Regions from separate parts of the Enterocloster sp. genome, predicted to be linked through region 4. Evidence: predicted binding sites of a transcription regulator. Region 4 holds the regulator's gene; each other region holds the start of a gene.
The links. The regulator Rex, encoded in region 4, represses fermentation and respiration genes when NADH is low (regulators of the CRP and FNR family bind a similar motif). The targets are predictions, from matches to a motif close to ATTGTTAANTANTTAACAAT.
Positions count from the first base shown of each region.

Region 1: a site for Rex is predicted at 1,870-1,889, ahead of gap (type I glyceraldehyde-3-phosphate dehydrogenase). Genes of this name have one in related genera too.
Region 2: a site for Rex is predicted at 1,488-1,507, ahead of ACZM6M_RS09035 (acyl-CoA dehydrogenase family protein). Genes of this name have one in related genera too.
Region 3: a site for Rex is predicted at 1,247-1,266, ahead of ACZM6M_RS07260 (acyl-CoA carboxylase subunit beta). Genes of this name have one in related genera too.

Region 1 covers NZ_DBMACH010000017.1:39,829-42,882, reverse strand. Annotated here, with positions in the region: gene ACZM6M_RS14795 (peptidoglycan recognition protein family protein) at 59-811, shown strand; gene ACZM6M_RS14790 (histidinol-phosphatase HisJ family protein) at 845-1,654, opposite strand; gene gap (type I glyceraldehyde-3-phosphate dehydrogenase) at 1,922-2,953, shown strand; gene ACZM6M_RS14780 (phosphoglycerate kinase) at 3,038-3,054, shown strand, end outside.
Region 2 covers NZ_DBMACH010000007.1:13,463-16,516, reverse strand. Annotated here, with positions in the region: gene ACZM6M_RS09045 (hypothetical protein) at 1-613, opposite strand, end outside; gene ACZM6M_RS09040 (PaaI family thioesterase) at 908-1,312, opposite strand; gene ACZM6M_RS09035 (acyl-CoA dehydrogenase family protein) at 1,559-2,743, shown strand; gene ACZM6M_RS09030 (CaiB/BaiF CoA transferase family protein) at 2,905-3,054, shown strand, end outside.
Region 3 covers NZ_DBMACH010000005.1:129,733-132,786, reverse strand. Annotated here, with positions in the region: gene ACZM6M_RS07265 (aspartate kinase) at 1-1,090, shown strand, start outside; gene ACZM6M_RS07260 (acyl-CoA carboxylase subunit beta) at 1,421-2,872, shown strand; gene ACZM6M_RS07255 (OadG family protein) at 2,890-3,054, shown strand, end outside.
Region 4 covers NZ_DBMACH010000010.1:75,337-78,390, reverse strand. Annotated here, with positions in the region: gene ACZM6M_RS11865 (NAD(P)H-hydrate dehydratase) at 1-1,063, opposite strand, end outside; gene acpS (holo-ACP synthase) at 1,065-1,448, opposite strand; gene ACZM6M_RS11855 (redox-sensing transcriptional repressor Rex) at 1,450-2,115, opposite strand; gene abc-f (ribosomal protection-like ABC-F family protein) at 2,291-3,054, shown strand, end outside.

The DNA of each region.
Region 1 (3,054 bases), on a different contig from region 4:
TTTGGGGATTCCATTCCTGTCTTTCACGGAAAGACGGGTTACAGATATGAAGGATATCATGGATGAAGATAAGAGACTGGAAGAAGAGCTCAAGGAGCTGCGCCAGGTTCCCATAGACGAAAATGACAGAAAAAAGAAAAAGAGCCGCAGAAGCCGCAAAAAAACGGCAAAACGCAGGGGATTTCCCTTTGCAGCCGTATTTATGGCTCTTGTGGTAGGCGTTCTGGCAGGACTGGGCGGCGGTTACTACGTATGGGGCTGGGAACGGCCCTATACGGTAGATCTTAAGGCAGTAGAGGTTCCGGATTGGGTAAAGCAGGAGTTTATCCGGAAAAATATTTTTTCAAGGCCGGATGTGAGCCGCAGGAAGATCAACAATATTGTGCTTCATTATGTGGCAAATCCCGGTTCCAGTGCAGAGGGCAACCGAAATTATTTTGACAGCCTGGCGGATCAGGACAGCCAGAAAGGTGGCACCTCTACCAGCAGCCATTTTATTGTGGGCCTGGAAGGAGAGGTGATCCAGTGTATCCCGATCAATGAGATTGCCTACGCAAATGCTCCCAGAAACGAGGATACTCTTTCCATTGAGGTCTGTCACCCGGACGATACGGGAAAATACAGCGATGCTACATATGAGTCTGTCGTGAGGCTTACAGCCTGGCTGTGTACCCAGTTAAAGCTTAAAAGCAGCGATGTGGTGCGCCATTATGATATCAACGGTAAGCTGTGTCCGAAATATTATGTGGAGCATGAGGAAGAGTGGAAGCAGCTGAGAAAGGACATTGATGCGGCCATGAAGGAGCTGTGATCTGCGATACTGCATAAAAAAGCGGGGAGATCCCTACAGGGGGATCATCTCCGCTTTTCGATTATGGTAAATCGTATAGTAATGAAAGCCGCACTGCTTTAAAAGCTCCTTTGCGCGGGTAAATCCATATCCCAGATGCTCCGGAGCATGGGCGTCAGAGCCGATGGTGATGTGTTCGCCGCCCATCCTGCGGTATTGCTTTAAAATCTCTGTATCGGGGTTTTGATGACTCAGCCTGCTGCGGAAGCCGCCCGTATTGCATTCCAGAGCCTTTCCATTTTCAGCCAAAACCCTCAAAATAGAATCAATCTGCTCTTTAAAGGCAAAATAGCTGTAGACAGAAGCACTGTCCGGAGCATAGCGTGCGGCATAGTCCAGATGGCCCCAGGAGTCAAAGAATGGATGAAAGGCTCTGGCGCGCTTAAAGGAAAGGGTGAAAAACTCCTCAAGTCCCTGCCTGGAACCGCAGGCTTCCCAAAAGGAGGGATAAAAGGGATCATGGGAGCGGATAAAATGGCTGGAACCGATGATAAAATCAAATTCAGAGCCAAAATCCTTATGAAATTTTTCCAGGTACCTGCAGATGTGAAGCTGCAGCCCCAGTTCGATGCCGATATTGATGCGGATTTTATCCCGGTATTCTTCTTTAAGAGTGTTCAGGGCGGACAGATACGAGGGAAGATCCAGCTCAAAGTTATCCTCACAGAAGGATGAGTCGCGGTCATGATGGTCCGTAATGGTTATTTCCTTCATTCTCATAGAAACGGCCCGTTCAATCTGAACACGGGCGGGTGTATTTGAATCGCCGGAAAAAGCGGTATGCAGATGACAGTCGCAGATCATGCAGGCTCCTCCTTTCAGGCCGGATGCCAAAGGCGCGGCGTTTGATGATAAATATTATACCTGCGGCAGATAAAAAGTTCAAGGCTGACAAACAAATTCAGGGGAAAGAGGTAAAATGCTGTAATTTCCCGCACAAATTGTTATAAAATTAACGAAAAGGTAGAATTAAAAAAAACGCTTGCTATTTTGGAAAAAATTGATTACAATGAGTACAAGTTGATTATTATTTAACAATAATACAATTTAACAACTAGGAGGAATTGAATCATGGCAGTAAAAGTTGCAATTAATGGTTTCGGACGTATTGGCCGTCTGGCATTCCGTCAGATGTTCGGCGCAGAGGGCTACGAAGTAGTTGCTATTAACGATCTGACTGATCCTAAGATGTTAGCACATCTGTTAAAGTATGATACCGCTCAGGGCGGATACGCTGGCCACATCGGCGAGGGCAAGCACACTGTAGAGGCTGGTGAGGATTCCATCACTGTTGACGGAAAGAAGATCACGATTTACAAGGAGCCAAAGGCTGCTGACCTTCCATGGGGAGAGATCGGTGTAGACGTAGTATTAGAGTGTACCGGTTTCTACTGCTCTAAGGATAAGGCTCAGGCTCATATCGATGCAGGCGCTAAGAAGGTAGTTATCTCCGCACCCGCAGGCAATGACTTAAAGACTATCGTATTCTCCGTAAATGAGGATACTCTGACTGCTGAGGATACTATCATTTCCGCAGCTTCCTGTACAACAAACTGCCTGGCTCCAATGGCTAAGGCTCTGAATGATTACGCTCCTATCCAGAGCGGTATCATGAGCACCATCCACGCTTACACAGGCGATCAGATGATCCTTGACGGACCACACAGAAAGGGCGACTTAAGAAGAGCACGCGCAGGCGCTGCAAACATTGTTCCTAACTCTACAGGTGCTGCTAAGGCTATCGGCCTGGTTATCCCAGAGCTGAACGGCAAGCTGATCGGTTCTGCACAGCGTGTTCCTGTACCGACCGGTTCTACCACTATCTTAACAGCAGTTGTTAAGAAGGCTGGCGTTACAAAGGAAGACATCAACGCAGCTATGAAGGCAGCAGCTTCCGAGTCCTTCGGCTACAACGAGGATCCGATCGTATCTTCTGACGTTATCGGCATGAAGTACGGCTCCCTGTTCGATGCTACTCAGACCATGGTAGCTCAGATTGCTGAGGATCTGTATGAGGTTCAGGTTGTTTCATGGTATGACAACGAGAACTCCTACACAAGCCAGATGGTAAGAACCATTAAGTACTTTGCAGAGCTGGCTTAATTATTCAGTTTTTTAGTAGACTCATAAAAAGGGTCCGGTCGTCAGGGCCGGGCCCTTTTTACGCAGTATGAAAGGGGTACATCCATTATGTTAAATAAGAA
Region 2 (3,054 bases), on a different contig from region 4:
GGTCTGAATAGAAGATGTCACAATCTGAGCTGCAGGAAATATGAAAGAATGGAGCCATGGTCAGTATTCGTGCTAATTTTTCAGTATCCAGGGGCATATCCTCATAGGAAGAGTATTCCAAGGTGCATAAATCCGCTAAATTACGGCTTGTAAGCTTTGGATATCGTTTAAACTGAGAATATTCCTTTTTATGATAAATTTTGTACATACTCTTCAGCAGCTCTGCACAATAGGAATCTCCACTCTGGGCACCGCATAAGATTGATGCAAGGACCCTTTGCTGGTGATTGTCGATGATACTGGAGCAGTTAAGTAAATTAACCAGAGGAATGGCATCTCGGCCGAACTGGGGGAGTTTGGCGCGGCTATGAAAGATGAAATCGGTTTCTATTTCAGGAAAATCTTTTTCCAGTTCCTCAGTCAAGAAGGATGTCAGAAAGAGAACCTCTGCGCCGGTTTTATCAATAGCCTGAGGCTCATTTGCGTTACTGTCTGAAACATTAGCTAAAAAGTCTATAAAATTATCTAATTCTTCCGGCAGTATATCTTCGGCGGAACAACTTAGTATGATTTCTTTTAATAATTCTGCCGTTTCTGAAGCGATTTTCCCCATAATCTATCCTCCGTGCATGTCTGTAGGATAATCATATCATATCATATTTGCTTCGTGAAACAACATACAATTCCCAAATATCTGATATAGCAGTAATCTTTATTTGTTATTGAATGCCAGATTATACCTATTTTTCGTGTATATGATATACTTGTGGTATAATCGCGAGTTTTGCTCGCAGGTCTGGCAATAGGCGGCGGAGCGAATGAAGTACAAAATTCCACCGCATCTGCGGTTCTGTAGGCCCTCCCCGGAACTTCGGACCCTTTCGTGCTATTCCCTTAAATTGCAATTTTATATTTCCTTCCCCAGGAACATTGTAAAGTTTCCCGTCGCCAGCAGTTCTTCTTCCTCTCCGGTGATATCCACCCGGCATACGGCGGTGTGCCTTCCTTTATGAACAATGTTGGACTCCACATAGATCGTCCCGCTGTTTACGCCGCGCACAAAGTTAATTCCGGCGCATTGGGTGACGTTGGTGACTTCGCAGGCGTAGGTGGACATGCCGGCGGCAATGTCGCAGAGAGAGAAGAGGAAGCCGCCGTGGGCATTGCCGTACAGATTCAGACATGCTTCCGTCAGTTCTATGGAAAGCCGGACATGCCCCGGCTCCACTTCTAATATATTCAGGTTTTCCTGCCCTCCGATGGGCTGGATATGCCGTCTGATCCCTTCCATGATTTCCGGTCTTGTAATCATAAGAAACCTCCATTTGTCAAAAATATACAACTTCACACGCTAGACTATAACACCCTCAAAATCCATTTACAAGTCAAAAATCGATTGATAGTTTTTTCCGATTAATTCGATACGTTCGCACGGATACAGCCGATTGGATATTTACGGACAGGCACGTTATAATAACATCATCAAGATTGTTAAAGAAATAGCAACAAAATAAAAAATGAACAATCAAATGATCGACTCAAATAAGGAGGATATCACATGAGCAAGTTAACAAAGGAAGAGTTCCAGGCTTACTTAAAACAGATCCGCGAGCTGGCAGAAGGTCCGTTGGAAGAGATCCAGAAAGAAGTCGAGGTAACCAACAAATTCCCGCAGGAGTTCTACGATCTGGCGATCGAGAACAATTTATACCGTTGTTCCTTACCGGAAGAGTACGGCGGATGGGGCTTAAACGAGCTTGAAATTTTACAGGTACAGGAAGAGTTCTCCAGAGGACCGGGCGGAATGAGAATGCATCTTCACTATGCAATGGATTTAAACTGGAGAATCCTGGATGACTATGGCAGCCCGGAGCTGAAAGCAGAGTACATGTCCAAGTTCCAGAACAAGGAAGTATTCACCTGCTTCGCGCTGACTGAGGCAACCGGCGGCACCGGCGCTGACTTACATACCATGGCAGTGAAAGATGGCGACAGCTATGTATTAAACGGCGAGAAGACCTTGATCTCCCACACCGACTGCTGCGAGTTCGCATACGTTATCGCAGTAACCAATCCGGATTCTGATAAAGATGACAGACTTTCCGCATTCTTCGTACCGATGGATGCACCGGGATTCGAAGTGATCAACATGCCGCATATGATGGGCTGCCGCGGTGCAGGCCATGGCGATCTGAAATTCACCAACTGCCGCATCGACAAGAAATATCTGTTAGGCCGTGAGGGACAGGGACTTGAGATTGCAATGCACTCCTTATCCGTATCTCGTGCCCACATCGCAGCCAGCAACCTGGGTATGGCACAGAGAATGTTAGAACTGTCCCTGGCATACGCACATGACCGTGTAACCTTTGGCAAACCGATCGGAACCCGTCAGGCTATCCGTGTAAAGATCGCAGATATGTCCATGATGGTACACGCACTGCGCTGCATGGTTTACGATTTCGCAAAGGCTTATATGGAGAACCCGACCGGTGAGTACATTGAGGAGAAGGCTGCTATGTGTAAGCTCTTCAGTATTGATACCACCAGAAAAGTCAGCGATGAGATGCTTGAGATCTTCGGCGGCGTAGGCTACTTCGAGGACTGCAAGTACGGCCCGGTTGAGAGACTGTACCGCGACTGCCGCGCCATGTGGCTGGAAGAGGGCGCTCCGACCGTTCAGAGAATTACCATTTCCAGAAATACCATCAAACACGGTGCTCATATGGAGTACGTGCTGTAAATATTTTTTCCTAAACAGGGTCGTCAGGTTCCTACTTGGGCCTGGGGACCCTGTTCCCCCTAAATGACAGGCGCTGCTGTCTGCGCAGCGCGTAAACAGCAATGCAATGATCGGACTGCAGGACGGGTACCCCGGAATGCAGAGAGATGGAGGAATACTTTATGAGACCTTTGGAAGGAATCAAGGTCGTTGATTTAACGACTTATCTGGCCGCGCCGACTACGGTGCGTGTACTGGGAGAGTGGGGCGCTGACTGCGTGAAGATCGAATCCGCAAAAGGCGATCCGGCTAGAACCCAGGGGGCAGTGTTC
Region 3 (3,054 bases), on a different contig from region 4:
TGCCCAGGGGGATACGACAGATGATCTGATTCAGAAGGCAGAGGAGATTAACCCAAAGGCTTCGGCCAGAGAGATGGATATGCTTTTGTCTACAGGAGAGCAGATTTCGGTATCGCTCTGTGCGATGGCGATTGAGGCTTTGGGATATCCGGTGATTTCTCTTACCGGCTGGCAGTCCGGCATCAGCACGAATACGGTTTCGGGAGATGCGCGTATCCGAAAGGTGGATACGGAGCGCATTGAGGCGGAGCTGAATCAGAAGAAAATAGTGATTGTTACAGGATTTCAGGGAATCGACCGGAACCAGAATATTACCACTTTGGGACGGGGCGGTTCGGATACCTCTGCGGTAGCTCTGGCTGCGGTTCTGGGGGCCGACCTGTGCCAGATTTATACGGATGTGGACGGTGTTTACACGGCAGATCCCAGAAAGGTTGCAGGAGCCAGAAAGCTGGATGAGGTGACGTATAATGAGATGCTGGAGCTGGCGACGCTGGGAGCGCAGGTGCTCCATAACCGTTCGGTGGAGCTGGCAAGAAAGTACAATGTAAAAATGGAGGTCCTGTCAAGCTTTACAGGCCATCCGGGAACAAAAGTGAAGGGAGTTGCAAAGCGTATGGAGCGTTCATATATCAGCAGCGTGGCAAAGGATAAGGATATTGCGAGGATTGCCCTTATTGGCGTGCCAAATGAGATCGGAACCTCATTTAAGGTGTTCTCTCTGTTGGCAAGAAATCATGTAAATGTGGATATTATTCTCCAGGGCATTGGCCATGAGGAAGGGAAGGATATCTGCTTTACAGTGGCAGAAAAGGATCTGAATAAAACGGCAGAGCTTTTGACGGAGCATAAAGAGGAGCTGCGCTACAGCCGTATGGAGACGAACTGCGATGTGGCTAAGGTTTCTGTTGTAGGAGCAGGCATGATCAATAATCCGGGAGTAGCTGCAAAGCTCTTTGAGGCGCTGTATGATGCGGGGATCAATATCAATATGATTTCCACCAGCGAGATCAAAATTTCTGTGCTGGTAGACCGTAGGGATGCAGATCAGGCGGTACAGGCCATTCATGACCGGTTTTTCACGGTGTAATTGTATTTTTATGGAAAATGCAGATGTGTTTTGCTGAAAAATGTCAAAATATACAGTATGAAAGATAAAAAATGGGCGCTGTTTCATGTACCTGCATAAAGCGAGAGGAACTCTCTGGATGCAGGCATGGGGACTGCGCCCGTTTTTTTGAAAAAATTTGTTAATAATTTATCGAAAACAGGCAATTTCATGGTTCTGGGGTCTTGTCATTTGACAAAAATCTTATTATAATCATATATGGCAGTATTTTTGTTTTTATGCGGAACTGTAAGGGGATTTTTTGCAGTTCCAGCCAGTATTGTAAACTTTAGAATGATGGAGGACTGGAAAATGAGTAATTCAGCACAAACTTCAGCAAGCAGCCGTATTGCATCCCTGCTTGATGAGAACAGTTTTGTTGAAGTCGGCGCGTATATCACCGCTAGAAACACGGACTTTAACATGGCTGAGCAGGAAACACCGGCTGACGGTGTGATTACAGGCTACGGCACCATCGGAGGATGCCTGGTTTATGTATACAGCCAGGATGCATCCGTACTGGGAGGCTCCATGGGTGAGATGCATGCAAAGAAGATCTGCAGCATTTATTCCATGGCTATGAAGATGGGAGCACCTGTGATCGGTCTGGTAGACTGTGCCGGACTGCGTCTGCAGGAGGCAACAGATGCGCTGGATGGCTTTGGAAAGCTGTATTTAAGCCAGGCAATGGCATCTGGTGTGATCCCTCAGATCATGGCAGTATTCGGTACCTGCGGCGGCGGAATGGCTGTGGCAGCCGGAATGGCAGATTTTACCTTTATGGAAGAGAAGTCCGCGCAGCTCTTTGTAAATGCTCCCAATGCATTAGAGGGCAATTATAAGGCAAAATGTGATACAGCGGCAGCTGCATTCCAGAGCAAGGAGTCCGGCGTTGTTGATTTTACCGGTGATGAAGCATCCATTCTGTCTCAGATCCGTACTCTGGTATCCATTCTTCCTGCTAATAACGAAGAGGATCTTTCCGAGGAGGACTGCCAGGATGATTTAAACCGTATGTGCAGCGGCATTGAAGGTCTGGCGGGAGATCCTATCCAGGTATTATCCATGATTTCTGATAATCATTTTGTAATGGAAGTAAAGAAGGATTATGAACCTTCTATGGTAACTGCATTCATCCGTTTAAATGGCGTGACTGTGGGCTGTGTGGCAAACCGCACAGAGCGTTATGAGGATGGAAAGAAGGCAGATGAGTTTGAGGCTGCTTTATCCGGCAAGGGCTGTGACAAGGCAGTGGAGCTGATCAGCTTCTGCGACGCATTCAGTATTCCTCTGCTGACCCTCACAAATGTAAACGGCTATAAGGCAAAGATGTGCAGCGAAAGACGGATCGCCAGAGCAGCAGCCCGCTTAACCTACGCTTATGCAGACGCTACTGTTCCAAAGGTGACTGTAGTAACCGGAAAGGCACTGGGAAGCGCAGGCCTTACCATGGGAAGCAAGAGCCTGGGAACCGACCTGGTATATGCATGGCCAAATGCAGTGATCGGCACTATGGAGCCTGAGGCTGCGGTTAAGATCATGTATGCAAAGGAAATCGAGGCTTCTGATGATGCAGTGGCTCTGATCAGCGAAAAGACTGCCGAGTATACAAAGACTCAGTCCGGAGCAGTGGCTGCCGCAAGAAGAGGCTATGCAGACGATATCATCAAGGCAGAGGAAACCCGCCAGAGGCTGGCAGCTGCATTTGATATGCTTTATACAAAAAGTGAGGACCGTCCTTCAAAGAAGCATGGCACGGTTTAAAGAGGGGTGACATGTATATGAGACGATTATTTAAAAGGATGGCAGCAGCAGTTTTAGTATCTGCCTGCCTGGTAAGTCTGTCTGCCTGCTCTAAAACAGAGGAGGAAACAGAAAGCTTATCCATCAGCATGGACGGTACGCCTGTGGAAGACGCCATGGGACAGTCCCTTCTTTTATCCGCA
Region 4 (3,054 bases):
GATATTCCACATAAGGCTCGCTTCCAAGACCAGGGCCTAAAACCACCACATCTGCCCAGTTCATCTCAGCCTCGATCCGTTCCTTAAAATCCTCTCTCCCGCCTAAAAGCTCTTCCGGACGATAAGAAGAAATAATGGCTTCCGGAAGAAGGGTCTGTAAAACCGTCCTGTTTTCTTCCACGGTCAGGATTTTTACAAGTCCCGCTCCGGCCCTGTAGGCTCCAAGAGCGCTAAGATAAGCTGCTCCGCTCATGTTTTTAGAGCCTGCTGCGATCAGCACGCGGCCAAAGGTCCCTTTATTTGAATAGGCTTTCCGCTCCGGTACCCGGTTTAAATCGCTTTCCTCGCAGGCATACGCCATAGAGATCGGATCCTCCTCTTCCGGCTCTGCCCTTAAGGCCTCCTCAGGAAAACCGATGTCTGCAACCGTAACATTTCCCGCATAGTCCCTTCCCGGATATACGGCAGTTCCAATCTTCTCCCAGCCAAAGGCTACGGTTTCATCTGCTTTCAGAGCAATCCCCATCACCGCTCCCGTACCGGAATGGATCCCGGAAGGAATATCGACAGCAATGCACCATGGCTTTGTTTTTCCATTCCCTTTAAGAATCTCTGCTGCAAGCTCCATACAGGCTCTGTATTCTCCCTGGATTTCCCGGCTTAATCCCACACCGAAAAGGCCGTCGAAAAGAATCCCGCAGTTTTCTGCTTCCTCTTTCATAAGTTCCCATTTTTTTACAGGTATCCCCAGCTTCCTGGCAATGGAAAGCTGGAGCTTTAATTCTTCTGTCGCCTTTTCCTCTGAACTGGCCAGAAAAATAACTGCAGGAAGTCCTTTTAAATAAACCATCCGGGCTGCCGCCGCTGCATCCGCTCCATTATTTCCCACACCGCACAGCGCCCAGACCGGACTGTGTGCGGCAAATGCTCGGGCTGCCTTTAATGCGCAGTCTGCGACCGCCAAAGCTGCCCGCTCCATTAAAACCAGGGAAGGAATCCCGACCTCATGGATGGTGTAATGATCCACTGCTTTCATCTTTCTACCTGTCAGAAGGGTTCTCATATCATGTTCTCCTCTCTGCGGACGTTTCCTTTTCGCCCACTGCAAATGCCATGGCAAAATCCTCTGTATTGGAGATAGACACATGGATCTGTGTCAGCCCCATTTCCTCAGATCGCTTTTTAGCGCCGCCGTAAAGATTGACATAGGGTTTTCCAAGCTCATCCCGAAGCACCTCGATATCTCCGGGCATAAATCCCCGGAACCCGGTGCCGAACATCTTTGCCACGGCCTCCTTCACAGCAAAAGAGCCGGCCAGCTTAGAGGCAGACCCCTTCGCTTGCCGGCTTTCCGTCTCCGTAAATGTGCGAGCGACAAAATGAGGCCTCCTGCAGGCCTTTTCCATGCGCTTTATTTCGATCAGATCGGTTCCAACTCCCAGTATCATCCTACTTGCTTCCTGTGCGTTCGTTTTTTTCATCCCGGTCCAGCATACTGCATACCCGGTAGGACAGCCGCATCAGACTTTCAGACAGATGCACATTTTCCACAACTACATCCTCCGGTACAACAAGATCCGTATGGGCGAAATTCCAGATTGCCTTGATTCCTGCTGCTACCAGACGATCCGCAATCTCGGGAGCCTTTGTCTTTGGTATGGTAAGAGCCGCGATCTGGATCTCATTCTCTTTTATAAAGCTTTCCAGATCGTCCACGGACCGGATTTCAATCCCGCGGATCACCAGACCGATCAGCTTGGGATTGATATCAAACATCCCTTTGATCACAAAACCTCTCCGTTCAAAATTTGTATAATTGGCGATTGCCTGTCCCAGATTTCCGGCTCCGATGATGATCAGATTGTGCTGCTGGTCGATTCCCAGAATCTTTGCAATTTCCGAGTACAGATATTTTACATTATAGCCATAGCCCTGCTGTCCGAAGCCGCCGAAATTATTCAGATCCTGGCGGATCTGAGAAGCTGTAACCTTCATGCGGTTGCTCAGTTCATTGGAAGAGATACGCTCCACTTCTTCTTCAATCAGCTCCCCCAGATAGCGGTAATAGCGGGGCAGTCTCGAAATAACCGCTTTCGATATTTCCTTGCGTTCCATCCTGTGCCACCCTCTCCTTATATGATTCAATCTAATGCTTTCTATTATAATCGGGCGTTAAAAAAATGTCAAATCACTTTCAGGATGTTCTTGAAAAAAATATGTTCCTATATTATACTGATTGGTGCATATTATGCAAAAAACATAGAATTTATGCTAAAAAAGGAGTTTTGAAATGATCCTGTCATGCAGCAACATCAGCCGGTCCTTTGGAGATAACCATATCCTCAAACGGGTCTCATTTCATATAGAGGAACATGAAAAAGCCGCTGTCGTAGGGATTAACGGCGCGGGAAAATCCACTCTTTTAAAGATCATCATCGGTGATCTGGCACCAGATGAGGGAAGTGTAACCTGGGCCAAGGGCGCTTCCATCGGATATCTGGCCCAGCATCAGGATCTGGAGGGCGCTGAGACCATTTATGACGCTCTTTTAGAGGTAAAGCGGCCTATCCTTGAAATGGAGGAGCGTCTGCGAAACCTTGAACAGTCCATGAAATCTGCCTCCGGTGAAGAACTGGAGGCTATGCTTTCCGAATACAGCCGCTTAAACCACGCGTTCGAGCTGGAAAACGGCTACGCCTGCCGCAGTGAAATTACGGGGGTATTAAAGGGTCTGGGATTTTCAGAGGATGAATTTTCAAAGCCCATCCAGGCGCTCTCCGGCGGCCAGAAAACCCGTGTATCCTTAGGCAAGCTCCTCTTAACCAAACCCGATATCCTTCTTCTGGACGAGCCTACCAACCATCTGGATATGGAGTCCATTGCATGGCTGGAAACCTATTTAAAGGGCTATTCAGGAAGCGTGATCATCGTGGCCCACGACCGGTATTTCCTGGACCGTGTGGTTACAAAGGTCATCGAGCTGGACAATGGCACCGCCACTGTGTTTTCCGGCAATTACTCCGCCTACAGCGATAAAAAAGCCATGCTCAGAGA